4 regions of the Sinobaca sp. H24 genome follow, and region 1 is predicted to be linked to each of the others. Evidence: riboswitches for the same ligand, from Rfam matches in the RefSeq annotation. Region 1 holds a riboswitch; each other region holds the start of a gene.
The links. A riboswitch is a leader RNA that binds a small molecule or an ion and turns the genes downstream of it on or off. The one in region 1 is predicted to bind S-adenosylmethionine.

Region 2: it holds a riboswitch for S-adenosylmethionine, as region 1 does, so the genes downstream of both, MMY81_RS27310 (methionine ABC transporter ATP-binding protein) here and MMY81_RS15865 (methionine ABC transporter ATP-binding protein) in region 1, are expected to answer to the same signal.
Region 3: it holds a riboswitch for S-adenosylmethionine, as region 1 does, so the genes downstream of both, MMY81_RS04430 (aminotransferase class I/II-fold pyridoxal phosphate-dependent enzyme) here and MMY81_RS15865 (methionine ABC transporter ATP-binding protein) in region 1, are expected to answer to the same signal.
Region 4: it holds a riboswitch for S-adenosylmethionine, as region 1 does, so the genes downstream of both, MMY81_RS08640 (homocysteine S-methyltransferase family protein) here and MMY81_RS15865 (methionine ABC transporter ATP-binding protein) in region 1, are expected to answer to the same signal.

Annotation. Positions count from the first base shown of each region.
Region 1 is NZ_JALBWT010000011.1:144,102-151,989, forward strand. It holds gene MMY81_RS15835 (aminotransferase class V-fold PLP-dependent enzyme) at 1-29, opposite strand, end outside; partial or broken gene MMY81_RS15840 (aminotransferase class V-fold PLP-dependent enzyme) at 118-813, opposite strand; gene MMY81_RS35345 (SufD family Fe-S cluster assembly protein) at 1,070-1,219, opposite strand; gene MMY81_RS35350 (SufD family Fe-S cluster assembly protein) at 1,254-1,592, opposite strand; gene MMY81_RS35355 (SufD family Fe-S cluster assembly protein) at 1,567-2,304, opposite strand; partial or broken gene sufC (Fe-S cluster assembly ATPase SufC) at 2,325-3,114, opposite strand; partial or broken gene MMY81_RS15855 (MetQ/NlpA family ABC transporter substrate-binding protein) at 3,420-4,190, opposite strand; gene MMY81_RS15860 (methionine ABC transporter permease) at 4,207-4,872, opposite strand; gene MMY81_RS15865 (methionine ABC transporter ATP-binding protein) at 4,865-5,893, opposite strand; SAM riboswitch class I at 6,065-6,173, opposite strand; partial or broken gene gcvH (glycine cleavage system protein GcvH) at 6,361-6,743, opposite strand; gene MMY81_RS15875 (arsenate reductase family protein) at 6,771-7,130, opposite strand; gene MMY81_RS15880 (hypothetical protein) at 7,203-7,888, opposite strand, start outside.
Region 2 is NZ_JALBWT010000036.1:9,149-17,036, reverse strand. It holds gene MMY81_RS27320 (MetQ/NlpA family ABC transporter substrate-binding protein) at 1-289, opposite strand, end outside; gene MMY81_RS27315 (methionine ABC transporter permease) at 307-972, opposite strand; gene MMY81_RS27310 (methionine ABC transporter ATP-binding protein) at 965-1,993, opposite strand; SAM riboswitch class I at 2,167-2,275, opposite strand; gene MMY81_RS27305 (MFS transporter) at 2,353-3,609, opposite strand; gene gcvH (glycine cleavage system protein GcvH) at 3,761-4,144, opposite strand; gene MMY81_RS27295 (arsenate reductase family protein) at 4,172-4,531, opposite strand; gene MMY81_RS27290 (hypothetical protein) at 4,605-5,618, opposite strand; gene MMY81_RS27285 (acyl-CoA dehydrogenase family protein) at 5,814-7,598, opposite strand; gene MMY81_RS27280 (acetyl-CoA C-acetyltransferase) at 7,617-7,888, opposite strand, start outside.
Region 3 is NZ_JALBWT010000002.1:231,543-239,430, reverse strand. It holds partial or broken gene MMY81_RS04435 (bifunctional homocysteine S-methyltransferase/methylenetetrahydrofolate reductase) at 1-987, opposite strand, end outside; partial or broken gene MMY81_RS04430 (aminotransferase class I/II-fold pyridoxal phosphate-dependent enzyme) at 1,021-2,124, opposite strand; SAM riboswitch class I at 2,245-2,351, opposite strand; gene MMY81_RS04425 (hypothetical protein) at 2,433-2,597, opposite strand; gene prsW (glutamic-type intramembrane protease PrsW) at 2,605-3,270, opposite strand; gene MMY81_RS33805 (asparaginase domain-containing protein) at 3,338-3,559, shown strand; gene MMY81_RS33800 (asparaginase domain-containing protein) at 3,556-3,783, shown strand; gene MMY81_RS33795 (L-asparaginase family protein) at 3,982-4,263, shown strand; partial or broken gene MMY81_RS04410 (YpdA family putative bacillithiol disulfide reductase) at 4,314-5,304, opposite strand; gene MMY81_RS34970 (B12-binding domain-containing protein) at 5,749-5,982, opposite strand; gene MMY81_RS04405 (MerR family transcriptional regulator) at 5,921-6,244, opposite strand; gene MMY81_RS04400 (hypothetical protein) at 6,271-6,477, opposite strand; gene MMY81_RS04395 (metallophosphoesterase) at 6,660-7,010, opposite strand; gene MMY81_RS04390 (hypothetical protein) at 7,227-7,421, shown strand; gene MMY81_RS33270 (hypothetical protein) at 7,418-7,543, opposite strand; gene MMY81_RS04385 (hypothetical protein) at 7,618-7,764, opposite strand; partial or broken gene MMY81_RS04380 (RecQ family zinc-binding domain-containing protein) at 7,764-7,888, opposite strand, start outside.
Region 4 is NZ_JALBWT010000004.1:255,441-263,328, reverse strand. It holds gene MMY81_RS08660 (PadR family transcriptional regulator) at 1-256, shown strand, start outside; gene MMY81_RS08655 (DUF1129 family protein) at 257-928, shown strand; gene MMY81_RS08650 (hypothetical protein) at 1,108-1,368, opposite strand; gene MMY81_RS08645 (TerC family protein) at 1,538-2,347, opposite strand; gene MMY81_RS36240 (undecaprenyl-diphosphate phosphatase) at 2,635-2,817, shown strand; gene MMY81_RS08640 (homocysteine S-methyltransferase family protein) at 3,907-4,956, opposite strand; SAM riboswitch class I at 5,071-5,172, opposite strand; gene MMY81_RS08635 (cysteine hydrolase family protein) at 5,493-6,053, shown strand; gene MMY81_RS08630 (dihydrofolate reductase family protein) at 6,276-6,839, shown strand; gene MMY81_RS08625 (hypothetical protein) at 7,227-7,388, shown strand; gene MMY81_RS08620 (CPBP family intramembrane glutamic endopeptidase) at 7,400-7,888, shown strand, end outside.

The sequences.
Region 1 (7,888 bases):
GGGTGGAACATCATCAATATTAAAAACACTGCTCTTTCCTTCGGACCGTAAATTGTTAACCATCAACATTACTCAAGACTTCCATGCGTACCGCAAGTTCTTTTTCATGTGACTCTATTATATCAAAACCAATGCTATTAATAAAATCAATGCAGCTCCAAGGACCGATAGCCCCTGCAATGATTGGGGTTCCCCTTCAAATTTCCAGGGAAGCTCTTTCCAGGTCGATTCATGCAGGTCGACAAAATCAATCATTTCCCCGCCAAATTCTACAGGTTCCATTTTATTCAGCAGTTGCTTTTTTGCCATAACAGCACGCCAATTACCGGTAGGTCCGCCCATTTTATGGCCGGAAAAAGCGTAAAAGTCACAGTCAAGCTCCTGCACATCCACTTTAATGTGCGGAGCGCCCTGAGCGCCATCCACTACAATGACAGCGTCATTGGCGTGGGCAATTTCTGCGATTTCTTTTACCGGGATTATCGTGCCGAGCACATTGGAAACGTGAGTGACCGCAACGATTTTGTTTTCGGGCCGACCGCTTCTTTTACATCTGCCATAGAAAGTGTACCGTCTCGTTCATTGGCAGTATTTCAGCTTTGCTCCGGTTCTTTTTGCTGCCTGCTGCCAGGGGATGATGTTGCTGTGATGCTCCATATAAGTGAGCACAATTTCATCATCTTCCTGCAGGATTAGCTTCACCGTAGGACTGGGCGACGATATTAATAGTAGTAGTTCCCCGCGTGAAGATAATTTCTCTACGGAAGAAGCATGAAGGAAATTCCGGACTTTCTCCGGCTCCTTCATATCCATCGGTTGCCATACTGCCAAGCGTATGACACGCGGTGCACATTGGAATTATACTTCTTATAATATTCATCTATTTTCTCAATACAGCTGCGGCTTCTGGGAAGTCGCCGCGCTGTCAAGATAAACAAGAGGGTGACCGTTGACCTGTTCATTTAATATAGGGAACTGGCGACGGATCTCCTGAATGTCCATTTAGTACACTTTCCTTTCGATACCTCAGTCAGTCTATCTTTAACCGCCTGGATAGGCAGCTCGGCTACTACCGGCTGAAGGAAACCGTGAATAATAAGACGCTCGGCTTCAGACGGCTCAAGCCGCGGCTCATCAAGTAGAACATCTGCAGTGGATCGATACGCCCTACAGAAGCTGCGTGTCCTGCTGTTACGTCATCTTCATCAATGAGAAGAATTGGGTTCGCATCTCCACGTGCTTTTCGCTGAGCATCAGTACACGTTCAGTCTGTACGCCGTTTGATTCGTTGCGCCGTGTTCAATTTTCGAAATACCGTTGAAAATAGCACGGGCGGAATCTTTCATAACGCCGTGAGTAAGAATCTGTCCATCGGAGTGCTTACCGAAATGAATGATCTGTGTCCAGAAATCCTGTGCCTGCGTACGCGGCCGATTGATACAGATTTCACGTCGGAGTAAGAACCATTCTCTTAAAACCGTTGTATTATCAGAAAGAGTATTTCCGTCATTCATCTGGCCTAAAGCCCAGTCAATGCGGGCATCTTTCTGAGCCACGCGCGGCGGTTCACGTACGTTGTAACCCTTTTTCAAGATGATCTACAGCGCCGAAGGATACTTTCGAAGCAGGACCTGCGTAAACTTCTGCGATAATGTTTGCCGCTGACTCCTGTTCACTGTTGAATGACACGTAGTTTTCCAGGTACGTTACGTCACTGTTGTCCTCTGTAGCCAATACTACATGGTTGAACAAGCCGGCTTCCGGATCTTCCTGGAAATATACAGCCTGAAGAGGTTTTTCCAGCTGAACGTTTTTAGGCACGTAAATAAATGCACCGCCGCTTAGAAATGCTGTATGAAGAGCAGTAAGCTTATTTTCATCCACTTTTACTGCTTCACCCATGAAATATTTCTTCAGCAGGTCGCTGTGCTCTTTCGCTGCCGTTGCGATATCAGTGAAAATAACACCTTTTTCTTTTGCTTCTGATGAAAGGCTGTAATAAAGAGGCTTTCCATCTCTAACAACTAGAAGATTCTGGTCTTCTTCTGTTACGTTAATAAGCTTTTGAACATCAGTATGAAGATCAGAAAGGCTTGATACCGTGCCCGCTTCTGTTCCCTGATGCTTGAACTCCGTGAAGTTCCACTTGGTGATTTTAGTTTTTTCCGGCTTAGGAAGCTCAAGTTTCTCAATCAAATGGAAAGCAGTAAGTCTTTCCTCAGTTAGCCATTCCGGTTCTTCTCTCTGCTCGGAAAATTCTTTGACGTATTGTTCATCAAACGTCCATTTTGTTTCTACTGACATAAAATAGTGACCTCCCTTCTTTACGCTTTCTGCTGGTTTCCAACTCTTTCGTCTTCGATGCCAAGTTCTTCTTTGATCCAGTCATAACCGTCTGCTTCAAGGCGTTCTGCAAGCTCTGCTCCGCCTGATTTAACGATACGTCCCTGCATCATTACGTGTACTCTGTCCGGTGTAATGTAATTGAGAAGACGCTGGTAGTGAGTGATAATAAGGCAGCCGAAGCTTTCACTTTTCATTTCGTTGATTCCGTTGGATACGACACGAAGGGCGTCAATATCAAGACCAGAGTCAATTTCATCAAGAATCGCAATTTTAGGCTCAAGCATAAGAAGCTGAAGAATTTCGTTACGCTTTTTCTCACCGCCGGAGAAGCCTTCGTTTAGATAACGCTGGGAAAATGCCTGATTCATCTCAAGCTTATCCATTTTTTCGTCCATTTTACGGATAAACTTCATCAGGGAAATCTCGTCGCCTTCTTCGCGCTTTGAGTTGATGGCAGAGCGCATAAAGTCTGCGTTCGTTACGCCACTGATTTCGCTTGGGTACTGCATAGCAAGGAACAAGCCGGCTTTTGCACGCTCGTCACTTCCATTTCCAATACATCTTCGCCGTCAAGAATGACGCTTCCGTGGGTAATTTCATACTTTGGGTGACCCATGATAGCAGAAGCCAATGTAGACTTACCGGTACCGTTTGGTCCCATGATAGCGTGGATTTCCCCGCCTTTTATTTCAAGGTTGAAGTGCTTGATAATTTCTGAGCCTTCTATTTCAACCGTTAGATCTCGATTTTAAGAGTTGATGCTGACATGTAAAAAAACCTCCATTAACTTTATTTTAACCACAAAAGTGGTTTCTCATTCTCACTTTATTATCATTATAGTTTATAACAAATGTAAACAGAGTTCAAGAAACACACTTTACTTTATCCGGACGGAAAAAAAAGGAGGACTGCCTAAAAGCGTTCTCTTTCAGGATAGCCCCCCTTATTGTTTTTAGTATAACAAACTAGATTGCTTTGTTAAAACATAAACTGTTAAGGAACAGTATTTTATTCAGCGTTTTCGCCTTCAGCAGGAAGCACAGCGCCTTCGTATTCTTCTTCAATAAATGATCTTACTTCATCAGAATGCAGTACATCGACCAGTGTTGTATTTCTTCACGATCTTCGTCACCGCTGCGTACCGCTATAATATTGGCGTAAGGATTGTCCTCGGCGCTTTCAATAGCAATAGCATCTTCACTTGGGCTCAGGTCGCTGTCCAGCGCATAGTTGGAATTGATAAATACGGCATCGCCTTCGCCGTTCTGGTAAGCCTGGAAGCGTAGCTGCTTCTACATTGGCACTGAACTCAATGTTTTTTTGGTTCTCTGCGATGTCATCTATTGTTGCTTCGATGCCCGCATCTTCTTCCATTGTAATACGCCTTCGTCTTCAAGCATGCTCAAAATACGGCCGTGGTCTGCTACAGAGCTGCTCATGATTACTTCAGCGCCTTCCGGCAGTTCACCTAAGCTGTCGTAATCCTGGGAGTACACGCCCATAGGCTCTATATGAATCGCACCTGCATTGGCAAAGTCATAGTCATTTTCTTCAATCTGTGATTCAAAGTAAGGCACGTGCTGGAAATAGTTGGCATCAATTTCCTCTTCAGCCAGCGCCTGGTTCGGCACGATATAGTCATTAAATGTTTCAATCTGCAGATCCACGCCTTCTTCTTCAAGCTGATCGGAAGCAAATTCCAGAATTTCGGCGTGAGGCACGTTGGAAGCACCTACTGTAAGCGTCGTTGTTTCTTCTTCAGAACCGGATTCTTCTCCGCCGCCTCCGCAGGCTGCAAGTCCAATTGTTAATGATAGTGCTGGAATCATCCAAATCTTTTTCATTTTACTTTCTCCCCTTTTATCTTTTATCAATTCTATATATAATTCTGTCGCCAATCCACTGCAGGATCATAACGATCACCAGGATGGCGGCAGTTGCTGCCAGCGTTACATCTGAATTGCTGCGCTGGAACCCTTCCCGGAAAGCAAGGTCGCCAAGTCCTCCAGCTCCAATCACTCCGGCCATTGCCGTATAGCTTACAAGCGTAATAGCCGTAACGGTAATTCCGGAAATTAAGGCGGGAAGCGATTCAGGAATCAATACTTTAAAAATAATATGCCATTGATTGGCGCCCATGGACTGGGCTGCCTCAATAACTCCTTTATTCACTTCACGAAGACCAATTTCCACCAGTCTAGCGTAAAACGGTGCCGCTCCTATTACCAGAGCAGGCAGAGCCGCGCTCGGCCCGAGCATTGTTCCGACAATAAATGTCGTAAACGGAACGAGCAGGATAATTAAAATAATAAATGGAATCGACCGAAATATGTTTACAATCGCCGCTGCCGCTAAGTGGACCGGCTGATTTTCCCACATGTTTCCTTTGTCCGTCATGTAGAGGACAAGGCCGAGCAGAATGCCCAGAATAAAAGTAGCCAGAACTGCCAAAGCACTCATGTATAAAGTTTCTAACGTGGCTTCCCACATGTTCGCCCAGTTTATATTTTCAAATAGTTCATTCATGCGCTGTCATCACCTCTGTCTGTACCTGCTGATCTTTTAAATAGGACAGCGCGTGGTTCAGCTGTTCCTGGTTTCCCTGGAGCTGAACAAATAATGTACCATAGCTGCCATCTCTGGTTTTAGACACTTTGCCCTGCAGGATGTTTACGGAAACGCCGCATGTAAGAATAAGGTTTGTCATAATAGGCTGTTCCGCATCTTCACCGAGGAAAGATATCTTAACTATGGGACTGGTGTCGCCTGTTTTCATTAACTCCCGGATAGCTTCCATCGTTTCTTCGGGCTCCGTTATCTGCTTGACAAATTCTTTGGTCATTTCTTCACGGGGCTGCCTGAACACATCCAAAACCGGTCCTTCTTCGACTATTTTTCCGTTTTCCATAACGGCTACCCGGTTGCAGATTTTCCGGATCACGTGCATTTCATGAGTAATAAGCACAATGGTCAAACCGAGCTTTTTATTAATATCCGTTAGAAGTTCCAATATCGAATCTGTCGTTTTCGGATCCAGCGCCGAGGTGGCCTCATCGCACAACAGCACTTTAGGATTATTCGCAAGAGCTCTCGCAATACCGACGCGCTGCTTCTGGCCGCCGCTGAGCTGAGCCGGATACGCATTTTCTCTTCCAGTAAGACCGACAAGGTCTATCAGTTCATCCACCCTGGCATTTTTGTCTTTTTTTGAGAGCTTCGCAATTTCCAGTGGAAAGGCGATATTTTCCCGTACGGTTCTTGACCAAAGAAGGTTAAAATGCTGAAAAATCATGCTGATTTCCTGGCGTGCTTTCCGAAGAGAGGAGCCCTGCAGATCTGCCATATTTTTTTCTGCAATAATAATTTTTCCCGATGTCGGCTTTTCCAGCATATTCAGCAGGCGGATGAGCGTACTTTTACCTGCTCCGCTGTACCCGATTACCCCGAATATTTCTCCTTCGTCTATCGTCAAGTCTATATTGTCTACTGCCGTTATATCTCCATTGGATGTAGGAAATATTTTCGATAGTTTTTCCAATGCTATCATATGTCCACCCTGTTTCTTTTCTTTATTAACCTCACTTATCATACCAGATAACTTGGTCTTGGAACAAATCCTTTATCATACCTGTAATAGGCTGACACATCCCTTTATTTAAACACAATAAAATACCCTTCAGCTTTTATCATAAGCAGAAAGGTTATTGTTCGTTCCTTTCTCTCATCTGCCAAAGCGCACGCTTCGCAGGAATTGGCACCATTTCATTAGACACAATGACGGTTGCCGGGCTTCAAAGGGCCAGTCCCTCCACCTCTCATGATAAGAGTTATTAAGTATGTAGGTTGTTTAGTACAAATCGAAGCTTAGCACGGGGCCGGAGCGGGTGTCAACTAATTTGCCGGAGGTGGCTGCGGTTTGATGAATGCTTTCAAAAAAAGATAAAAAGAATCATTTAAAGCAAAAAAAGAAGCCCGCCTCTATTAAAGAGACGGACCTCTTATGTAACAGCCGTTTTAGTCGGCGCTGACCATTTTTTCGTAATCTTCTGCAGACATTAAATCATCGATCTGGCTGCTGTCGGATGGCTCTACAACAATCATCCATGCCTTATCATATGGAGAATCATTGACGAATTCCGGGGAATCATCCAGGTCTTCATTTACCTCGACGACCGTTCCGCTTAGAGGAGCATACAATTCAGAAACCGTTTTTACCGACTCTACGCTTCCGAATGGTTCATCTGCCTTTATTTCGTCTCCTACTTCCGGCAGCTCACAAATACGATGTCTCCAAGTTCGGACTGGGCAAAGTCTGTAATGCCGACTCTGACTTTTTCACCTTCTGTTTTTACCCACTCGTGCTCTTCTGAGTACTTCAATTCCTTCGGTACGCTCATTGTTCATTCCTCCAGTTTTCATTTACTTTATTGTTTCCATGTTTCCTCAAATAAAGCTTCTTTAAACCCTAATGTAACAAGATTTCCATCTGTAACGATGGGTCTTTTTATTAGCATACCATCTGAAGCAAGAATATCATATAGTTCCTCATTCTCTGCGTCTTTCACTTTATCTTTAAGACCCAGTTCACGGTATTTTTTCCCGCTCGTGTTGAAAAATTTCTGAATCGGGTAATCACTGATTTGATGAAGTTTTTTTAGTTCGGCTGCTGATGGAGGTGATTCTACAATGTGATGTCTTGTAAACGATACTCCCTGTTCTTCCAGCCACTTTTCTGCCTTTTTGCAGGTGCTGCAGGATGGATAGCTGTAAATGTCGACTGCCATGTTATGCCTCCTTTCTTTTGATGCTATTATAGCTTAATTTACTTGCCGGCTCGACTCAATAAAAAAGCGGAATTAATAAGAGTCTACTCTCGTGTATTCGGCTGTCTCCTCATCCGGGAAAGAATCGAGATTCAAAAAATAAAGATTACCGTCTTCTCCACCATGAAAGGTAGCCACTTTCGAACCATCTCCAACTGTCATGACATAATACTGATTGCCATCATCTCCTGTTTCCCAGGCCTGGTCGTAAAAGGTAAAGCTGTCACGGGTACCGCCGTTTCCAATACCGTATTGAATCAGCTCTTCCACCAGCTGCTCCTCCAGACTCATCGATTCCGTGTCCGGCTCAGAGGCTATTTCTGATTCGGCATCTGCTTCTGATGTAGAATTTTCTGCTGATTCACTGCTGGAATTTGTTTCATTTGATTCGACGTTCGATTGATTTTCATTTCTTTCTATATATTTAGCCACTGAAGTATCTTCTCTATCAAAAATTATTTCTTTTGATAATTGTTTCCATAAAAGTATGTCATTATCTAATAATTCTAAAGTGATAGTAGATCCTTCTATATAATCTACGTCTCCCTCTGCTTTTATTAGACCGTTATTTATACTAGTAATGTTGTAATTAACTTCAACTTCCCCTGAGTGGTCACTATAATAAGTAGATTGAAAAGTTTTTTCATTATCGTCTAATATAATTTTTAACGAAATAGAATGCCCAGTTTCATCATCAAACATCAACCAATAACCTTCCA
Region 2 (7,888 bases), on a different contig from region 1:
TCTGTGATTCAAAGTAAGGCACGTGCTGGAAATAGTTAGCGTCAATTTCTTCTTCAGACAAAGCCTGGTTTGGCACAATATAGTCATTAAATGTTTCTATCTGCAGATCCACGCCTTCTTCTTCAAGCTGATCAGTGGCAAACTCAAGAATTTCTGCGTGAGGCACGTTGGAAGCACCTACTGTGAGCGTCGTTGGTTCTTCTTCAGAACCTGATTCTTCCCCGCCGCCTCCGCAGGCTGCTAAAGCAATTGTTAGTGATAGTGCTGGAATCATCCAAATCTTTTTCATTTTTCCATTCTCCCCTTTTATCTTTTATCAATTCTATATATAATTCTATCGCCAACCCACTGCAGGATCATAACGATCACTAAAATGGCGGCAGTTGCTACTAACGTGACATCCGGATTACTGCGCTGGTATCCTTCGCGGAAAGCGAGGTCGCCAAGTCCGCCCGCACCGATCACACCGGCCATAGCCGTATAACTCACGAGCGTGATAGCTGTAACGGTAATCCCGGATATTAATGCAGGAAGAGATTCTGGAATCAGGACTTTAAAAATAATGTGCCATTGATTGGCTCCCATTGACTGCGAAGCTTCAATCACTCCTTTATCAACTTCACGAAGCCCGATTTCCACCAGTCTCGCATAAAACGGAGCTGCTCCAATTACGAGAGCAGGAAGAGCTGCGCTCGGTCCAAGCATCGTTCCGACGATAAAAGTTGTAAATGGAACGAGCAGAATAATTAATATAATAAATGGAATGGAACGGAAGACGTTTACTATCGCTGCCGCCACCAGATGAATCGGATTATTTTCCCACATGTTTCCTTTGTCTGTCATATAAAGAATGAGGCCAAGCAGCACCCCTAAAATAAACGTAGCCAGTACGGCCAAAGCACTCATGTACAAAGTTTCTACTGTTGCCTGCCACATGTTGCCCCAGTTTACATTTTCAAGTAGTTCATTCATGAGCTGTCATCACCTCTGTCTGCACCTGCTGCTCTTTCAAATAAGACAGCGCATGGTCAAGCTGTTCCTGATTTCCTTTGAGCTGAACAAATAACGTGCCGTAGCTTCCTTCTCTTGTTTTGGACACCTTGCCCTGCAGAATATTGACCGACACGCCGCATGTCAGGATAAGATCCGTCATGATAGGCTGCTCCGCATCTTCACCAAGAAATGAAATTTTAACAATAGGACTGTCATCACCGGATTTCATTAATTCCCGAATCGCTTCCATCGTCTCTTCCGGCTCGGTAATCTGTTTTACAAATTCTTTTGTCATTTCTTCGCGGGGCTGTCTGAATACATCCAGCACCTGTCCTTCTTCTACTACTTTTCCGTTCTCCATCACGGCGACACGGTTGCATATCTTCCGGATGACGTGCATTTCATGTGTAATCAGCACAATCGTCAATCCTAGCTTTTTATTAATGTCCGTCAGCAGCTCGAGGATGGAGTCTGTTGTTTTCGGATCGAGCGCAGACGTTGCCTCATCGCAGAGCAAAACTTTCGGGTTGTTTGCAAGAGCTCTTGCAATGCCGACGCGCTGTTTCTGGCCGCCGCTCAGCTGGGCTGGATAAGCGTCCTCTCTGCCGCTGAGGCCGACAAGTTCTATTAACTCCTGCACTCTGGCATTCTTATCTTTCTTTGAATGCTTTGCTATTTCGAGTGGAAACGCTATGTTTTCCCGTACCGTTCTCGACCAGAGCAGATTAAAATGCTGAAAAATCATGCTGATTTCCTGGCGGGCTTCCCGAAGCGAAGCACCCTGCAGATCGGCCATATTTTTATCGCCAATAACAATGTTTCCCGATGTCGGTTTTTCAAGCATGTTCAGCAGACGGATAAGCGTGCTTTTTCCTGCACCGCTGTAGCCGATAATGCCAAATATTTCTCCCTCATCTATCGTTAAATCTATATTGTCTACTGCCGTTATATCTCCATTGGATGTAGAAAATATTTTCGATAGTTTTTCCAGTGCTATCATATGCCCACCCTGTTTCTTTTCTTTATTAATCTTACTTATCATACCAGATAACTTGGTCTTGGAACAGAAACTTTATTCAACTGACAAAATACCGGCACACTCTCCTTAATTTAACCACAAGAAAATACCCTTCAGCTTTTATCATCAGCAGAAAGGGCATGGTTCATTCCTTTCTCTCATCTGCCAAAGCTTACGCTTCGCAGGAATTGGCACCATTTCATTAAAAATAATGACGGTTGCCGGGCTTCAAAGGGCCAGTCCCTCCACCTCTCATGATAAGAGTGTTTCATATGTAGGTTATTAAGTACAAATCGAAGCTTAGCATGGGACCGTCCGGCTGTCAAATCATTTGTCATGCCTCATATATCACTGCTTGGAGGGACTTTTCTAAATACAATATAAAAATAGATGGAGCCTGTTAAATAGAGAGCACACGTTAACGTAAACACCCATGCCCATCCATAGTACGGCCCATATATGAGAACGATCGATGTGGATACCGGTCCCATAATCGCCCAGCCCAGCTGAAAAACCATCTGCCCTATGGAGTTTGCGAGCCCTTTAATATTATCTCCTACGCTTCTCATCATTAACGACATCTGAATCGGGTTTCCGGCGTTCATTAACGCCTGGCGGAATAAAAAGCCGATAACGGCAAACCATATATTCTGCGTGTAGGCTGTAACAAGCAGAAATGGAAGTGAGCTCAGCTGCAGGATAACTACTGCACGCACTTCCCCTACTTTCTGCACAAGCGTTGGTCCAATCATAAATGCTACAGCTGTCATCCCCTGTCCTAAAGCCAGAATCAAACCGACAATAGTATAGCTTACGTCAAAGCGGTCGGTGAAATACAAATTCAGGTATGGGATAACGAGACCGGAACCAAATCCGATAATCAGCTGAGCAACCGCAAATAGGGCTATCATTTTAATACCGGCACGATTCGTATGTAGAATTTCTTTAAAAGAGCTGGCACCTGTCTTGGTCACCGTGAGTTTGCGCTCTTCTTTTATTTTCAGTACCGGGAAGATTGCAGCAAAGCTTAAACAAGCTCCTGTCAGCAGCGTAAGTCGCAGACTTTGCAGAGCAGTCATATCAAGCAGCAAACGGGCACCGTCACTCATCAGTCCGCCCATGCCATTTCCTATTACGTTGGCCACCATAATCAATGCAAAATTAAAACTGAACAAATGAACGCGCTGTTTTTCGGTGGAATTTTCAGCCAGCAGCGGGATCGAGGAAACCTGTACAAAGGACATAAATGCCCCTGTTAGAAACGCTCCAGTTAAAAGCAGTCCCTCTATTTCCACGACCGAACGAAGAAACAAACTTACTCCAAGCATAAGGGCACCGGCCATAATAACTTTTTTCCGGCCGATACGGTCGCTTAACAAACCTGCCGGGAGAAGGGCGATCGCTGTAGCCGTTGCCTGAGCCGCGATCACCCGACCGTTTACATCGTCCAGGTAGCCGAGCTCTCTTATATAGTAGTTATACATAATCATAAAGACTCCCATGCCCATGTTGGAGAGCACAGAAGCAATCAAGAACAAACGTACATTTTTATTGTAATGCTTGAATTGATAAGCCCATTCTTTCGCAATACCTTTCATGATAAGAGTTCCCCCGTTTTATTTCGACAACCGAATTAAATTCACTCCTTTTAATATATAGAACATTGCCGAAAAAGAAAAGAGGGTTATGTATTTCTAATAAAAGAAGCCTGCCTCTATAGTAGAGGCAGGCTTCTTATGTAACCGTGATTTAGTCTTCACTCACCATTTTTTCGTAATCTTCTGCAGACATTAAGTCATCGATCTGGCTGCTGTCTGATGGTTCTACAACAATCATCCATGCTTTCTCGTAAGGAGATTCGTTTACAAATTCCGGTGAATCATCCAGATTTTCATTTACTTCAACAACCGTACCGCTGATAGGGGCATAAAGTTCGGAAACCGTTTTTACTGATTCTACGCTTCCAAAAGGTTCGTCTGCCTGAACTTCATCTCCAACTTCCGGCAGTTCAACAAATACGATGTCTCCAAGCTCGGACTGGGCAAAGTCTGTAATGCCGACTCTTGCTTTTTCTCCTTCGGTCTTTACCCACTCATGCTCCTGTGAATACTTCAATTCCTTTGGTACGCTCATTATTCATTCCTCCAGTTTTCATTATCTTTACTGTTTCCATGTTTCCTCAAACAGCGCTTCTTTAAACCCTAATGTAACCTGGCTCCCATCTGTCACGATAGGCCTTTTTATTAGCATACCATCTGAGGCGAGAATATCATATAGTTCCTCGTTGTCCGCTTCTTTTACTTTATCTTTGAGACCCATTTCGCGGTATTTTTTTCCACTAGTATTAAAAAATTTCTGGATCGGATATCCGCTGATGTGATGAAGTTTTTTTATCTCTTCTGCCGAAGGAGGAGATTCTACAATATGATGCTTTGTGAATGGCACCTCCTGCGCTTCCAGCCACTTTTCAGCTTTTTTGCAGGTGCTGCAGGCTGGATAGCTGTATATGTCTACTGCCATGCTATACCTCCTTTCTTTAATTACTAGTATAGCTTATCTTTCTTTTCGGCTCGACTCAATAAATGAACTGCTTTTAATAAGAATCCACTCTCGTATATTCTACTGTCTCCGCATCCGGAAAAGCATCAAGATTCAGGAAGTACAGATGGCCGTCCTCTCCTCCGTGGAAGGTGTGGATTCTCTCTGTCTCCCCTACTGATGCATCACCAATAATCATAACGTAATACTGATTGCCGTCCGCTCCGGTTTCCCAGGCCTGTTCGTAAAAGGTAAAGCTGTCACGGGTCCCGCCGTTACCAATACCGTATTGAATCAGCTCTTCTACCAGCTGCTCCTCCAGACTCATTGATTCCGTGTCCGGCTCAGAGGCTGTTTCTGACTCAGCAGCCGCTTCAGATGTGGAGTCTGCTGTTGATTCACTGCTCGAATTTGTTTCGTTGAGTTCGCCGTTCGATTGATTTTCATTTCTTTCTATATCTTTAGCAATTGCATCTTCTTCCGTGTCAAAAGTCAATTCTTTAGTAGGGTGTTTCCACAATAACCTGTCATTATCTAATAATTCTAGGGTGATTTTAGAGCCACCCATATGCTCAATGTCTCCCTCCATATTTAACACTCCATTTTTCAAACTGGTAATTTCATAAATAACCTCAACTTCACCAGACTGAAAACCATCATATGTAGCTTGAAGCGTATTTTCATCCTCGGCTAATTTAACCCTGAACGAAATAAAGTTTCCTGTTTCATCATCTAATATAAGCCAATCTCTTGCAAACTCAGCCAATTCTTCTTGAGAGGCTTCCCCTTTCTCTTCTTCTACCGTTTCTTCAGATGATGTCTCCTGCTGTTCTTCTGAGTCACTTTCTGCCTCGTCTGCCTGACTCTCTTCACCTTCTGCTTCCTGCTCTTCAACGGCAGGTTCTTCTACGGCTTCCTCTGTTTCCGGCGCTGCCTCTTCTTCTTCCGAAACCTCTGCACTTTCTGCTTCCTCAGCTGCCGGCGCTGCCTCCTCCTGTGAGCATCCTGCTGCTAAGATAACAAATAAACCAGCCCCCATTAATACTTTTTGATGCGTACCCCTCTTCATCCAACCATTCCCTTCTTATTCGAAAACATGTATAGATATACATTTTAACGAATTTTTACTTTTGTGTAAATACAAAGTAATAGGTATATATAATCACAAATAGTTTTATTGAATATCGTTATAACCGGAACCCGCAATATGTATGCAAATAAAAAAACGGACAGAAACTCTGCCCGTTTTTACCTTTATCTATCTTTAGATGACATACTTTTCTTCTTTAAGCACCTTCTCTGCGATACTGCGCTTGATGCGGATCACGTCTGTCGGCGTGTGGCGCGTCAGCTTGCGGAGAATAGAAAGCATCGTGCGGAGTGAATCTCCTTCTTCCATATGAATGATAGACTCCTTGGCATGCGCTTCAATACGGTTTACTGCCTCCTGGCAGAACACCTGGGTAAGCATGATTTTCATGTTTTCTTTTTCGGCTCCATTTTTGTTCATCGCTTTTTCCGTACGGAGAATCGCGGATTCCATGGAATAAATATCACTTACAATATCTGCCGAGTTAAAGAGAAGCTCCTGCTCCTGATCAAGCCCTTTGCCGTATTTCTGCGCGGCACTTCCCGATACGAGCAGAAATACTTTTTTGAGGTTTTTCAAAAGCATTTTCTCCTGCTCCAGCGGCTCGGATCCAGGCTCCTCCGGCATCATCGACATAATTTCGGACTGAAGTTTTTTGGCTTCCTCCAAAAATGGCAGCTCGCCTTTCATCGCTTTACGCATAATCGTGCCCGGTACAAGCAGACGGTTAATTTCGTTTGTTCCTTCAAAAATACGATTGATTCGGGAATCACGGTAGGCGCGCTCTACTTCATACTCCGCCATAAAACCGTATCCGCCGTGAATCTGTACCGCTTCATCTACTACGTAATCGAGTGTTTCTGATCCGTAAAATTTATTCAGCGAGCACTCAATGGCGTATTCAGCTATGGCTCCTGCCACTTTCCCGCCATCATCCTGCTCCGATTCGCTCAGTCTGCCAAGCTGCTCTTCAAATAGACCACCGGTACGGTAAATTGAACTTTCCAATGCATACGTTTCCGATGCCATTGTAGCCAGCTTTTCCTGGATCCCTCTAAAAGAAGCAATCGGCACTTTAAACTGCTTACGTTCATTTGCATATTTAGCAGAGAGTTCAATTCCCCGTTTTGAACCGCCGACGCAGCCAACGCCGAGCTTATAACGTCCTACATTCAAGATATTAAACGCAATAATATGACCGCGCCCTGCTTCACCAAGCAGATTTTCTTTCGGTACATGGGCATTATCGAGAATTAATGTTCTTGTCGAGGACCCTTTGATTCCCATCTTTTTCTCTTCCGGGCCTGTAGAGACCCCTTCAATTTCCCGGTCTACAATAAAGGCGGAGAAATGCTCGCCGTCAATTTTAGCGTACACAATAAAGACGTCGGCAAAGGCCGAGTTCGTAATCCACTGCTTTTCACCGGTCAGCTTATAGTGGGTGCCTGCATCATTTAAGACAGCGGTGGTTTTTGCGCCAAGAGCATCTGACCCGGAGCTCGGCTCTGTCAGCGCATAGGCTGCAATTTTTGTGCCTGTTGCCAGATCCGGCAGATACTTGGCTTTCTGCTCTTCATTTCCGAAGAAGACTATCGGGAGAGATCCGATACCAACATGCGCTCCCTGGCTTAAAGAAAAGGAACCGGCACGCGAGAATTTTTCTGTAATAAGAGTGGAGCTGATTTTATCGAGGCCGATGCCGCCGTACTTTTCCGGAACGTCTGCCCCAAGCAGCCCTAGTTCCCCGGCCTGTGTTAACAAGCGGCGTGAAACATCAAACTGGTGATTTTCCAGCTTTTCCGTTTCCGGGACTACTTTCCCAACAACAAAATCTTCTGTCGTTTTGGCAATCATTTTATGCTCGTCTGTGAAATCCTCCGGTGTGAATACCTGGTCTGCCGTTACCTCTCCAAGTAAAAACCCTCCGCCTTTTGTGTGTAGCTCTATAGTACTGCTCATCATCTATTCCTCCTTTTATTATTGTGGTAGTAGTTCAAATACACCTGCAGCACCCATTCCGCCGCCAATACACATAGTTACTACACCGAATTGTTCATTGCGTCTGATCATTTCATGCATAAGAGATAAGGTAAGCTTTGTTCCTGTGCATCCAAGCGGATGCCCCAATGCTATCGCGCCGCCGTTAACATTTACTTTGGTATGATCAAGCTTCAGCTCTCTAATAACCTGCAGAGCCTGGGAAGCGAATGCTTCATTCAGTTCAAATAATCCGATATCCGACATCTCAA
Region 3 (7,888 bases), on a different contig from region 1:
TGGGTCGAGTTCCACAATAACGGTAGTGGACTGCTTTGCTTTTTCCCGCAGACTTGGTTCTGTAGAAGGAGGTTCAACGATGGAAAACTGCCCCGTTTTCTGGGCAACCGCCTGAGCGGTCCGCTTTTTTGGAACAGTGTTTTTAACAGCCGCGGCTATTTGAGCGATATGCTCCGGCGTTGTTCCGCAGCATCCGCCAATAATACCGATGCCCTGATTTTGAAAATCAAGCGCCTTTTCATAAAAGTAGTCCGGATTGGACTGGTAGACGAATCGGCCGTCATCAATATCCGGAAGACTGGCGTTAGGGTGCACCGCGTACAGCGTATTTTCATCCAGCGGTGTCATCTCCAGCGATCTTAAGATGTGATAAGGTCCCATTCTGCAGTTGACTCCTACTGCATCCGCGCCGGCTGCCGTCATCTGCTTAAATGCCTCTCCAAGAGGCAGACCGCCATGCATCACTCCTACTTCACCGAGTGCAACCTGGGCAATTACCGGCAGGTTTGTTTTACTTTTGGCAAGCTTGATGACCGCAGTAATCTCCTGAAGATCATAGAAGGTTTCCAGAATTATTCCATCGGGCTCTGCTTTTATTAGAGCATCCATCTGTTCGGAAAAAGCTTTAATTATTTCAGCTTCGCTTTCTTCCATTTTCTGCAGCCCCTGAATGCCGCCTATCGTTGCAAATACAAATGTCCTGCCTTCAGAAGCTTCACGGGCTGCTTCTACACCTCGCCTGTTAATATCAGGTGTTTCTTCTTCAAGCTGGTATTTTGCAAGCTTGATGCGATTTGCCGCATACGTATTGGTCTGAATAATATCCGATCCTGCTTCTACGTATTCTCTATGAATGGTTTTAATCAGATCGGGGTCTGAGAGATTTAGTGATTCGTAGGAGCCGCTGTATCCTTTTTCGTATAGATACGTCCCCATCGCCCCGTCGCCAATTAACATCCGTTTTGCATATTCTTCTGCCAAATTCACTGCGAGCCACTCCCCTGATTCGTGATTTTCTTTTTACAGACGGTCGAGCGCCTGCTCTAAATCTGCGATAATATCTTCTTTATTTTCTATACCTACAGAAAAACGAAGCAGTCTATTACAGACGCCGTTTGCAATACGGACTTCTTCCGGTACATCAGCGTGTGTCTGCGTGGCTGGATAGGTCATAAAGCTTTCTACACCACCCAGGCTTTCTGCAAACGTCACAAGCTCCAGCCCGCGAAGCAGGGAATCAACCCACTTCTCGTTTTCAATCCGAAAGGAAAGCATGCCGCCTTTTCCTGTATACAGCACGTCTGTTACTTTTGGATGCTTTTCCAGAAACGCTGCCACTGCCCGGGCATTTTCTGTATGCTTTTCCATACGCAGGGAGAGTGTTTCATCCCTCTCATCAAGAGCCAGGAATCCATCGGCGATAGTATGGTTCCCATTCCGTTATGAAACGCCGTAATCCGGCTGCTTAACTGCTCGTCGTTTTGTAACAATTAATCCGGCAATAATATCGTTATGGCCGCCTAGGTATTTCGAAGCGCTGTGAATAACAATATCAGCTCCCATATCAAGCGGGCGCTGCAGGATCGGTGTATAAAACGTATTATCTACAATCAGCCAGAGGCCGTGTTTTTTGGCCAGTTTTGACATTTCTTCAATATCTGCTTCCTGCATTAATGGATTGGTTGGTGTTTCAATAAACAATGCTTTCGTACGATCTGTGATTTTTTGTTCAAATGCTCCCAGATTTCTTGGATCGCCGTATGCAATGGTAATGCCCCAGTTTTTCCATCCTTCTTCAAACAGGCGGTATGTCCCGCCGTACAAGTCCTGGGAAGCGAGGATCTCATCATCTTTGTCAAAAATAGCAAACAATGTTTGAATCGCAGCCATTCCCGAACTCAGTGCGTACCCTTTTGCGCCGTTTTCAAGACCCGCAATAGCACGTTCCAATATGTCCCTAGTAGGATTGCCGGTACGGGAATAGTCGAATCCCGTAGACTCGCCCAGTCCTTCATGGCGGAAGGCTGTAGACATATGAATAGGAGCGCTGACCGCACCTGTTCGTGGATCTTCTTTGTTTCCGATTTGTACCAGATTCGTTTCAATGTGAAATTTCTTATCCATGATTGTCACCCTTTTTGTGGCTGATTACTATATAGTGGCCGGCGTATCCTGATTTATCATTCCGCTAAAAGACCTTCCTCTAAAAGTAAGAAGAAGGTCTGCGTTTTATAAGAGCACCTCTTCTTATCTCTCGGGCATCTGCTGCCCGGCGGATTTAGCACCTGACCTGTTTAGGCTGGTTGCTGAGACTTCATAGGGCCTGATCCCTCCGTCTCTCTGGATAAGAAAGCTTTATTTATATAGTTGTGTAGTAAAACCTTACAAGATTACCGTACGAATTGCAATCAAATTGTGCGAATTCGTTGAATTTATTCAGGAGCCGTATCTACATATAAGCGGCTGCTGTTTCCACAGATGCAGCGGACAAAACCTGTCTGAATCGTCCCATCTTCTTTTCTGCTTCCTTTTAAAACGAATTTTTCTCCGCACTGCGGGCATCGTATGACGACACGATATCGCTTTTCCTCTATCATAAGCCGTCTATTCTCCTTCCATCTGCTCAAACCTATTTGCTGCTTTGAGCCTTTCAGCAGCTGTCCACCATAGAAGAAATCCTAATGGGAGAATGAAGTAGACTATGTACTGCCGGTCGATTAATAATAGCAAATCGTACGTGCCGTGTAAAACGAACGGGACTACCAGAGCCAAAGACAAAAATAATTTCCGTGCAGTACCTTTTAAAAATGAGGCTTTCCCTATATAATATCCCATAGTACAGGCAAACAAAGCATGGCTTGCTACCGGCAGGAATGCTCTTCCGAGTGCTATATCCACGCCATATGCTGTCAGATACAATATGTTTTCCGCTGCCGCAAAACCGAGCCCGACAGCCAGAGCGTAAAGAGTCGTATCGTAAACGGAGCGTACCCGGATAAACGGAATAACCGCGGCACAGAGAATAAACCATTTAAAGAATTCTTCAAGCAGCCCGGCATACAAAAAGGACTGTACAAAAACAGACGCCTCCGTCCCGGTTTCTTCTGTAAGTGCATACTGCACAGTAACAATTGGAAAAACGAGCAGCATACCGATCAGGAAGGAACGGGCTGTTTTACGAAAAGACCGCGAATGAGTCTCCTGCTTTAAATAATAATAGCTTAAAAATGCGACCGAAGGCGCCAGGGCCGCAGTTATAATAGCAAACACTCACGCATCCGTCCTTTCCAGCTTTGTACTTGATCAACTAACTATAAATAGAAAAGAGGCCACCTCAATGAAGCGGATTTTAACGATACATACCGGAGGCACGATCTCCATGAAAGAAGACAAACAGACTGGCAGTGTAGCACCAGGAGAGAAAAACCCACTTGATCAGTGGCATGAAGAAGCAAAACAGGTTGCTGATATTACGGTTATCCCGTTCTTTCATCTTCCCTCGCCGCACATAACGCCTGAAAATATGTTTGAACTATCATCTTTTATTAACGAAAAATAGCTGAAAACATCTATGATGGTATCGTAGTTACGCATGGCACGGATACTCTGGAGGAAACAGCCTATTTTCTGGATCTTCTTCATCATTCCCCCATCCCTGTTATTTTAACGGGCGCTATGAGGTCAAGCAATGAATTAGGAGCAGACGGTCCCTACAATTTCCTCGCTGCTATAAAGAACGGCCTCATCAGAACAAGCGAGGGAAAAAAGGAGTGCTCGTCGTAATGAACGATGAGGTGCATTCAGCAGTCAACGTTACAAAACGCACTCTTCCAATGTGGCAACATTCCAAAGTCCTCAATTTGGACCGATAGGACTCGTAACACGGCGCGGCATCCTTTTTCACCATACTCCCTCAGCCAGAGAGCAGTTTTCCATCTCTTCTCTGACTAAAAAGGTGTTTCTGCTTAAGGCGTATGCCGAATGGAGAGAGAAACAATTGAATTGTTTGAATCAGCTTCTCCTTCCGGCCTCGTCATTGAAGCATTCGCCAGGGCAATCTGCCCCGCTGTTGTTCGCGGCAGTAGAAGCACTTATTGCCCGCAATATCCCAGTCGTTCTTGTATCAAGATGTTACAGGCGGTATTGTACAGGCTACTTACGAATACGAGGGCGGAGGCATGCAGCTTAAAAAAGAAAGGCGTTATTTTCTCAAACGGACTGAATGGCCAGAAGGCGCGGCTTGAAATTAATGATCGCTCTTGAGGCAGGAATTACCGGAACAGATCTTACCAATACATTTGAAAGCTGGCCCGTCATAATGACGAAGGCCAGCTTTCTTTTTCTTTTATATGAGAGGCAATTTGTTCTCCGTGCCACCTGCCGTTTTCGATAAAAAATTTCATTGGCATTGTCCCGGCCGCTATTACTCCGGCAATATAAAGTCCAGGTACGTTTGTTTCGCATTGTATCCTGATCAAAATAAGGCCGTCCTTCTTCCCCTTTTAAAACTCCTGCCTGTTCAAGAAAAGAATGATCGGGATGATAGCCGGTCATTGCAAAAACAAAATCTGCAGGCAGGCTTTGTTTTTGACCGTACTGCGTATATTCTACCGATTGCTCGGAAATGGAGGTAACGACCGCTTCGGAAAAAGCCTGATTTTTTCCTGCCTTACAAGCGCGTTAAAATCCGGAGTATCCAGGGTTTTACGTGTTCTGAAAAAGAACTTCCCCTGTAAAGAACCGTTACAAACGCCCCTGCTTTTTCCAGAGCCAGAGCCGCGTCCACGGCGGAATTTTTTCCGCCGATCACCGTGACATCCTGCGGAAATAAGGGTGAGCTTCTTTAAAGTAATGAGAAACGTGAGGAAGGTTCCCCCCTTGATTTCCAGCTTATTCGGCTGTCCGTAATAACCGGTCGCTATGATAACATATGCCGGCTCATACTGTTTTTTCACGCCGTTCATCGTATGAGAATACACAAGAAATCCTTCCTGCGTCTTTTCGATAGAATCTACCGTTTCATACGAATGAATACGGAGATTTTCCTGGTCGACCACTCGTTTATAGTACACGAGTGCTTCCTGGCGGTCGCGTTTTCGATTTATTGACGTGAATGGAAGATTTCCAACCTCCAGCCTTTTCGCTGGTACTAAAGAAAACCTGGTGAATGGGATACTGGTAAATAGCATCCACAATATTGCGCTTTTCAATTAAAACAGCATCCATTCCTCTGCGCTTTAATTCGATGGCCGCCGCTATTCCGCACGGCCCTGCTCCTACAATAACTACTGTCTTTCTGTTCATAATCTGCACCCTTTTAATTCTTTCTGTTTTCCATTTTTTTGTACAATACGTTACTTATCCATTCATCCCATTCTGAAGCATCGGATCCGACCAGAAAACGGCTGTATTCCTTGGTTTTGTCAACATCCATGTATTGAACGGCATGTCCTCCTATTCCAATGCTCAAATGAGGATCATCGTCTCCAGTTCTGTAATAAATTCCAGGGAAGGCTCCAGGTTTCGAGCAGCGTACAGGAGGTAAAGAAAATGCTGCTGTCTATTTCCTCCATTACCTGGATCAGGTCTTCTTCAGGAATGCCTACACCCAGATAAATGACTTCAAAGCCCTTCCGTTTAGATACAGTGTGAAAAAGAGCAGACCCAGTTCGTGGTTTTCATTAGGACCTGCGGCGGTTACGATTTTAGGTAAAAATCCTTTCACGTTATAGGAGTGCATGATACTTCCTATTTTTGTGCGCAGAAAGGAAGTGATATAGTGCTCATGGCAATGGTAATCCGGTCCATTTCCCAGAGAGTTCCCACTTTCACTAAAAGAGTCCCCAATATATCTGTCGTTACCTTTTCCAGCGTAAACATAGAAAATGCTTTGTTGAGTGCCTCCTGCGCCTCTGCCTCTCTAAAGCGGAGCAGGTGCCCAAGAATCTCTTCTGCTAAAGCGAAAGTGTGGTCTACTTCCATAGGGTGGGCTTGCCATGCTGTCTACTTCTTCAAACTTATCAAGAAGTCCTACCGCCTGACTTACAGTAAAGCCGCTGCTCGTTTTGTCCAGAATCCATTTAAGAACCGCTGCATCTTTCTCTGTGTAAAGGCGGTGACCGGCCGAGTTTCTCTCCGGATGAACAATATTATATCTTCTTTCCCAGGCACGAAGCGTGCCCGGCTGGATACCTAACATGTTGGAAATAGCCTTTATGTTGTATTTGCCTTCCATAGGTTCCATTTCTTTTCCCCCCGCGCCTGTTTATTTCACTTCTCCGCAGATAGTAACGTAATAAAATGAGCTTCTGCTCTTGCTCCAAAGCGAAGCGGCAGAAGCGTTGTTCCATATCCACAGCTGACCAGATAGGTTAAACGGCCAGCCTGTTTCCAGCCTCCGGGCGGACGTATGCCCCAGGACCAAAACGAATCTGCCTCCATGAGAATGACCAGTAAGCATAAAATAAGCCTCCGCATGCTCTGCTGCTTCTACGGCAGTACTCGGATAATGGGAACTAATATTTCAGCGTTAGTCCATCTACTGTCAGCGCCGCCGGTCATTTCATTAAGTCCGGCAATGCAGAGTTTACTGCTGTGTACCTTCCAGGTAAATATATCTCCATCCAGAATTTCTATTTGATGAGCTGTCAGAAGGCTTTTTAATTCAAGGGAACGCTCCTGTATTCATGATTTCCCCATACAAATAACATAGGTACTTCTTTTTTCAGCAGGCGCAGATTGTAATCAGTTCTGGAAAAAGGCACGCCTTTCTCTCTTAAATCTCCGCCTATTATAATAATATCCGCTTTTTCAGCAACCTGCCTGCTTAAAGACTTGGATATTTTTCTTCTATGTATATCAGAAATAAAAAAGATGGTCTTCCCTGTAAAGCTCTCAGGGAGTTCACGTATTAAAATTTGTTCCTGCTTGACTACAGCCCGGTGGGCAGCATAATTCATATAGAGCAGCAGGCCTGACGCGGCTGAAAAGACCACGGTTATCCACTTCATAATATCGTCCTTTTTATAAGAGCATATTTGTTTTACCTATCATTCCCTCTAACCGGTGATTATAAACCACTTCTTGTACTTTCAACTCATGAACGGATTGTGACCATTTCTTTTAGAATCCCTGTAACGGCCTGATTTTCGTTATACTGTAAACAACGCAACAATGATAGAAAGGAGACCTCTTATGGATTTTGCTGTATTTTTATAGGAACACTTATGTTCGCTGTTGGTTTTGTGCTGCTTCTCTTTTTTCTGGCCAGAAAGATCTCTCTGCTTATTCCATTTATTTTGATGGCAGCAGGGGTTGTTATCTGTTTTATCGGCCTGATTTTATCCTCGCCTTTAACAGATCAGGATCGAAGCGCCTTATCACCACAATATCAGGGGGAATCTGCAGCCCGTCAATTTTAAATATTAATGATAAGAGCTGCGCTGATCACAATAAGAAAAACGATTCCCAGAAAAATAATAAATAACAGGTTCGTCATCGTCACCGGTGCGTTTTCTTCTTTTTCCTGTTTACGTGCAGCCATTCTCCGAATCGGAGCTTTTTCCGGCTGCATTTCATTATTCTGGTTCGTTTTTTCCTGTTGCTTCCACTCCTGTTTTAAACGTTCTTTTTCTTGTTTCTTTTGATTTTTTCTTTCCAGCTTTGCTTTTCCGCCTGCTTTTTCTGCTCCTGCTTTTTTCTTTCCTCTTCCTTTCTTTCCAGTCTTTTTTTCTCCGTACGTTTACCAGGCTTCTCTTCCATCATTAGCCTTTCTCTCCTTTTGCACTCCCGGACTCCGTGGTCAGCAGTAAATCTTCCAGCCTTTTTTTCCAGGAGAGTTCAAATACCTTTCGTTTTTCCCTTTTCTGCGCAGTGTCGGCTGCCACCC
Region 4 (7,888 bases), on a different contig from region 1:
CGTCTACGGATATGAATTAGCGGTTAAATTACAGCTGCAGGGCATCGATGTTAAGGAAGGGTCTATTTACCCGCTGCTGCTGCGATTGCAAAAAGAAAAGCTGATTCATGGAGAAATGAGAGCTTCCGACAGTGGACCAAATCGAAAATACTATACGTTGACGTCGGCAGGAGAAGCTTCATTGGAAGCCTTTCGACAAAATTGGAATTCGCTTAAATCACCAGTTGACCAATTACTGGATAGGGGGGAATCATAAGTGAATACGCTGGTGGATGAAAACAACGAAAAACGAGAGCAGTTAAATGTGGAAAATAAAAAAGTGTATGAAGATATGCTTGTATACGTTCGTCTTTCATTTGATAAAAGCGAAGCGGAGACCGAAGAAGTTTTAATGGAATTATTGGATCATCTTCTTATTTTGCAGGAAGAAGGAAGAGATAGCAGGGCACTGTTTGGTTCCGATCCCAAACAATATGCCAGGGAATTTGTCGGTGAACTTCCGCAGGCTGTCCCGAAAAAAGTAAGTTCTTTATTCATGATGGGGATCTGCTATTTTTTAGGTTTTTACTTGTTTACCAGTGGGTTGATTCAAACGATACTTGCCTATGGGTTTCATCATTTGGAGCAAACGAAGACTTACAGCCTGGGGACGACGATCGTTGGGCTAATAATGGGAGTGGCAGCCTTGGCGATTTTAGCGTATAGCGTCTTTCGATATAATCAGTGGTCGTGTTTTCGGCATACCTCTAAAATAAAGGAATATATATTATCTGGTTTAATGTTCGCTGTCTTGCCAGGAGTGATCGTCTTAGCAATGTATTTATGGCTGCCTTCGTTTGGCCCAACCGTAGTCTTGCCTGTCTATTGGATGGGAATAGCTGGAGTAGTTTTTCTTATCATCGCCAAACTGTTAGAAAGAAAAATATAGAATGGAAATAGTAGAAAAAACCAATTGATAGCAGGTAGGAACAAATAGTTATTTTTATTCATCCTTTTGAAATGGCGGTATGTTATAACAAGAAAACCCCTTCTCCAGAAAAGTTCTCCTGAAGAAGGGGTTTTTGATAATTCTTTCATGAACTTTTATTCGAATGAGAATCATGATATCTAGCTTCTATTTTGACGTTTTTGAATCATATAATCTGCAAAAAGTTCTCCAGTCGTTAAACTCACCACATATAATACAAGGAGGACAATAAATAACAATACAACGGCATATCCTACTATTCCGGTAGACAATATGGCAGAGTTAAACATAATTAAATACAAACTGCTGATTAGTAAAAGTATGGCTATACCTGATGCTATACGAGTTATAGTCTTAGAATCTAGTTTTTTCTTTTGATTGTTTGTGTTAAATGCATTCATGTTTGGTATCACTCCTGTTGTTTTAGGTAATTTCGATAGTAAAATGTTATTTACTTCTTATAAAGTCATAGGATGCATTTGTGGAACGCGGGTGTCGATTTAATTTGCGCGAGAATCGAATGATTTTACAGAATTAGTTATGGGGCAGCTTGACTCATAGAGGTATGCTCTATTTTTGGCTGACAAAGCTTTCTTTAAGTGCTGCCTTGTTCTGTGGTACCCCTTTATCCTTAGACAGTATCCATCCGGCTGCGGCAATACCGACCAACACGATATAGAAAGATAATTTCCATAGAGTGGATTCTGCAAAATGTTCTGGGAGCACTGCTAAGGCTGGATGAGAAAGAGTGTGAACCATCAGCTTTACCCCAACCCAGCCGACAATAGCGAATGCAGCAATTTCAAGACCAGGTCTGCTTTCCAGTAAGGTGACAAAATACCCCGCAGCAAATCGCATAATGACCACCCCGATCAGTCCACCTGTCAGAATAACAAGAAACTGCCCGCCGTCCATTCCGCCGATCATGGGCAGGTTGGTTCGGGGAAGGGTCACCGCCAGAGCGACGGCGGCGAGAATAGAATCAACCGCAAAGGCAATATCTGCTACTTCCACTTTTGCTACGGTACGCCAGAACCCTGCAGGTTTTTCTTCGCTTTCCTGTGTCTTTTTTTCCACTGCAGCTTCTTTATGGAACCAGACTTTCCGGATAATATGATGGAGCGCAATCAATAAGAGATAAAGAGCTCCAATAGCCTGTACCTGCCATACGTCAATGAGAAATGAGATAATGAATAAAGAGGCAATACGAAAAACAAACGCGCCGGCCAGGCCGTAAAATAACGCTTTTTTCCTTTGTTCCGGTGGGAGTCTTTTGACCATCACAGCGAGTACGAGCGCGTTATCAGCAGCCAGCACTCCCTCAATAAGGATCAGGACAATAAGCACCCATCCGTATTCCATCAGCAGACTAAGTTCCATGTTTATCTTCTCCTTTTTTAGATAAACCCGTTACCCTGCCGCGATAGGTTTTATTGTGAATCCACACAAAAAACCTTCACCGCTGAGGCGGTGAAGGCATAAAAAAGCCCTTTACCCGTCTCATAGGTAAAGGTCTCGCAAACAGCACAAGGCTGCCAATAAAACCGGGGATTTCTCCCGTCCTGACGATTTTATTGAAAAAGCTACTCCCCTTTTTCCAAAGGATATTAAGTTATTTCTTATAATGTATCCTTCTATTGCCTCTTTGTCAATCTTATTTATTCTGGATGGTGGACCAAGTTTTCTGGAAGCATGTTTTACTGACAGGAATGGTGCAGTGCCAGGCATTTTGGCACAGATTTTCAAGATCAAGTGTCACAATATCAAGAGACGCTCTCCATAAATTAACGCATCACACAGCAGTTGGTTTTACTTTTATGTTGGATAGAGCACTGCGGCGTGGAGTCTAATAAGAGATAAACTGAGTGAAGTTTCCGTTTTATCAATGAAGTTCCTCAAATGGAACCAGACTATTTGAGAGTAGTCTTCAGCTGATACTAAAGGGACCAAACGACAGAAACATACCCAAGTGAAAAATGAATAAGACAATAAGTATTACTGTGTACAGAAGCATAATCATAGAGGTTTTTTTTTGGCTGTCTAATACATAATATTTCACTAAAAGAAAGGAGCGGGAGAAATAGAAAACAAACGTGAAAATAATGAACATCGTTCCAAGTGGATAGGTAATCGACCGCCATGAACCCAGATAGGAATAAAAAGAAAAACTGAGATTATAAAGCAAAATACATGGAATAAAGAGTGTCAGCATATCACTGAAAATTTTTTGCGTACTTCTTTCAGTCGCAGAATAACGCCTGCTGAACCAGCGGATCACATAAAAGTTCACAAACACGGCTGGAACACTTAACACAAACAATGTTTGTCCCAAAAAAATGTACACAAATATTCCTATGCTTTCATAAACAGGAAGAAAAGTTACCATGATGATTAGGTTAACTGCATATAAGACAAAGGCAAGCAAAAGAAGAAACAGTATGAGGAGAAAGATACTGTTTTTAATCGTAAAATGATGATCCTTCTTAATATTTTTTCTGGGGGCGCTCAAGGCGTTTACAAAAAAAGCCCACATGCTTAGTTTCTTTTCAGCGGATTTTGTCATAATAGCTCCTTTTGACAGTAGATAGAAATGCTTAATTATTAAGTGAAAACTTAAAGAGTGCTTATTGATTTTTACAATCTGCTATTAGATATATTCGGCGGCTGGTATTAAATTCCTTTTTACGAAAAGACGCAGGCAAAATAAGTTTATACTCGCAAGGGTGAAGAGGAGAAACTATGCTGAATTTGCAGGTATAAGTATAGATCTAAATAAATATTCCAGTTCATTTTAGATCAATTCAAATGTGAGATATGTTGATCTGCGGCTGCAATAAAATAGCCAGCCTTTCCCATGGATAATTCCCAAGGAAAAAGCTGGCATTAGTCAAACTACCTGATTCTTATTAACTTACATAAGATATAAAATTATCTACTCTTTAGGCTTTTGAACGATAGCTTAGATTATGCTGTTTTAAAGTCTTGTCTTTACCGAACAGAAAATGTTTTTCCATATCAGGCGAGTATTGGGAATTGATGGTCTCTAGTCCAGTTGCTTCAGCAACCGCCCGTACCATAGCGGGAGAAGCACCGCAGCATAATCCGATGTAATTGACCCCGGCATTTTTCGCTTCTTTTGCCCATTCAGCCAATTCATACCGATTGTGGGACAGTGGCTCCAGTGCTGTTGGAAATGTCGTTTCTGTAGGCAGATGGCAGCTGCATCCGCCGTCCGGCAAATTGAAAAATGTTGGGTGTTCTTCGGTGGTGCGATAAGGAACAGGTAGTCCGCCTACGTAACCATCCACCTGAGCGCATATTTTTTCGAGGTATGGCTGCATAGTATCCGGTCCGCGGAAACAATTCATTCCGACGACTAGTGCGCCTTTCTCAGACAGTATTTTACAAGAGTCTTCTACGGTATAACCGTCCCGCAGTATATTTTCACCCATTAGTCCAAGCAGAATGACAGCCGGCAGTCCCTGCTTCTGGATTTCCTCCAGTGCGATTTCTGCCTCCTCATGGTAGTAAAACGTTTCGCCATGAATGTAATCAACGCCTTCTTCTTTACACCATCCGATCATCTCAGCAAACATGCCTCTGACTTTTTCTTTCGCTTCCGGGTCCTCCGGATCAAAAATATTCGTATTGGATATATTACCCGCTACCAATGCTTCTTCCGTTGGGTGTTCTTTGGCTACTTCCTTCGCTAAGCGGATCGCACTTCGGTTAAGCGGTTCCAGTAAATCTTCCTTGCCGATGATGCGCATTTTTTCTCTATGGGCGTTGTATGTGAAAGCAAGTACCACATCAGACCCCGCCTTCATAAAATCACGGTATGTTTCTTTCAGGGCTTCCGGATTTTCCAGAGCCACTTCCGGTACAAAGGAGCCTGCCTGCAAATAGCCTCTGCGCTCCAGTTCAAACAGAAACCCCTCTCCGGCAATAACCGTTCCTTCTTTAAGTCGTTGTTCTAAGCTGCGTTTCATCACAATACTCTCCTTTTTCTCTCTATTATTCTTTAATTCTCCTGGCATTCGTCTAACAAAATAACCCCCTTCTTTATTTAAGAAGGGGGTTTGACGAAATACGACAAATTGCTCTTCTTATCTTCAAGCCTGCTGCTTCTGGAATTAGCACAGTACTATTACTAGTCCGCTGCTGAAGTGTCAAAGGGCCAGTCCCTCCACTTCTCTTGATAAAATAGTTGTGTATTAAATTAGTAATATTTAGAATACAATCGCTGTTGATGAAAGTCAAGCAGAGGTAAAACATTTGTTTTCAAAACTTAAAAGTACGACCTTAGCTGGATCGCTTTGGCTGGAATGAAGTAGAAATCGTCCAAGGCTAGAAGCCCTATCGCTCCATATATTGTACTTGTTTTTGCTTTGTTATTAACTATTAGATGATGCCCATCAAAAAAGTTTTCATCAACCTCTACCTTTGTAAAACCCTTTTATCGATTTAAATTGCAATTAAGTATATGATTACCTTGTATGAAAAACTTAGCAATGGGGTGAAGTGAATGAGTACAGCTTTAATCGTTGTCGATATTCAAAATGACTATTTCCCGGGTGGCAAAATGGAATTAAGCAATCCTGAAATTGCAGCTGCGAATGCCGCTAAAGTTATTGAATGGTTTAGAGAGAACCACAACGGCCATATTTTCCATGTTCAGCATATCGCAGGCGATCCCGCTTTAGGTTTCTTTCTTCCGGATACAGAAGGGGCAGAACATCATGAAACGGTTCAGCCACTGAAAGATGAAAAAATCATCGTCAAAAACTTTCCCAACAGCTTCTTAAATACGGAATTAGAGAGTCAATTAAAAGAAAAGGGTATAACAAAGGTAGTAGTGGCAGGGATGATGACACATATGTGTATCGATGCTACTGTTCGGGCAGCTGTAGATTTAGGCTATGAAACAACGCTTATCGAAGATGCCTGCGCGACAAAAGAGTTGACGTATCAAAATAAAACCACTTCAGCCGAACAGGTTCATTATTCGTTTGTAGGCGCACTGCAGGGCATGTATGCAGAAGTGAAGTCAACCGAAGATTTCCTGCAGCAGAAAACTACCAATTAAGTAAAAATTAATAACAACGTCCGTAAAGGTCATACATGACTTTACGGACATTTTTTATGTTGTTTGTACTTTATAAATCCCATCTTTTTTTAACTTGAAAGCAATCGATTTAATTTCTTAAAAGGGTTATAGGACGCCAAAGAAGAATACATAAAGAGACGGGTTTCTCACCTTAGAGAATAGTGTTAAACGGAAGACAATGAAGAAAGTGGAGGGAAGAACATGGGAAGGGTATGCTTGGGGATGATCTTATCGGTGGATGGGTATATCAGCGACCGGGACGGGAAACTAGGAAAGCTTTACGAGAGCTTTGAACCGAATGAAGTCATTCAAGCGGAGATGGCAAAAACGGGAGCGGTTGTGATGGGACGGAATACTTTTGATATGAGCGAAGATCCGGATGCCTATGCAGATAATTATGAATTTCAAGTGCCTTTGTTTGTATTGACCCATCATCCACCAGCTGAACATCCAAAGGAAAATGAAAATCTCACCATTACATTCGTAACAGATGGTATCGAAAGCGCGGTTCATCAGGCTAAACAGGCGGCCAAAGAGAAAGATGTAGTGGTGCTTGGGGCTGACGTCGGCCAGCAGTTATTAAAAGCGAATCTGGCGGATGAACTGCAGGTTGCGTTTGCACCAATCATTCTTGGACAGGGGATGCGCTTATTCGACCACTTGGAAGAATTCGAGATTCAACTGGAAAAACTGCGGACCATTGAGACCGCAAAACAAGTGGAAATCTGGTATAGGATCATTAAGGAAAGTAAAAACGACCAATGAGCAGGTACCGCTTAATAGTAGAGTTCAAGTTTTCAGTTACCGCTTCCCAATAAATTTAGAAAAAAACAATCTAAAAACTAAGCATGTTATTCCGAAAAGAATTAACCCCCATTGAAAAGAATAAAGAATGTATTCTGTTACATCATTGATATTTATAGGAGAAGAACGAAGTAAAAAGAAAACTACACCTAAGGTAAACAACGCGATACTAAAATACGTCCATCCTCTTTTTGTACTTAAATCCATTGGCTGACTCCTTTTTTGGTTTTAGCTTATAATTATTATTCAGTTACACTGTAGAAGACAAGTTATATTTAGAATAATGAATCTGATAAATGAAGTGATACCTTACGAAGCCACCCAGGCTTTAATAGAGGGGGAAGCTGTTTGAAAGAATCAACGTATAAAGTCAGTCGATTAATCTTGTACTTTTTCCTGGTATCTATATTTCTATTCATATCGGGAAATACCGGCCGCTATTTCATCGAAACGCAGGGAATGAACCGAGAGACAGCGCTTTTCCTTCAGGGCATTATGTTTACCGGGTGACTCTTGCCGTTTTGTATTGGCTGAAAGCAAAGAATCCTGATTTGTTTAAAAACATCGGTTTAACAAAAGCCGATTCCCGAACTAAATGGTTCGTTGGGGCAGCACTGCCATTGCTTCTGCTTCTATCAGGGATTATCACCGCTGCTTTGTTTGGAGGCATTGAAAACGTCCGCCTTAATTTGACCGGCACTATTCTGCTTGCCGTTTTGATTAATACTATCACGGCATTTATGTATGAGGCATTCCCGGAGGAAGTGTTTATTCGAGGCTTGATATTTTCAGAACTGCGAAAGAAATATCGATTTATTATTTCCTTGTTTCTGCAGATGCTTCTTTTCATGTGTGTGCCTTTACTGGCTATGTCATTAGCCGCTCTATTTTTTAATCAACCGATGCAGCTGACTATCGATTATTTTATATTGCTCTTTGCGTTCGGGATAGCCCTGCAGCTGTATCGCGAATATACAGGGTCGTTATGGATGAGCATTTATTATCATCTG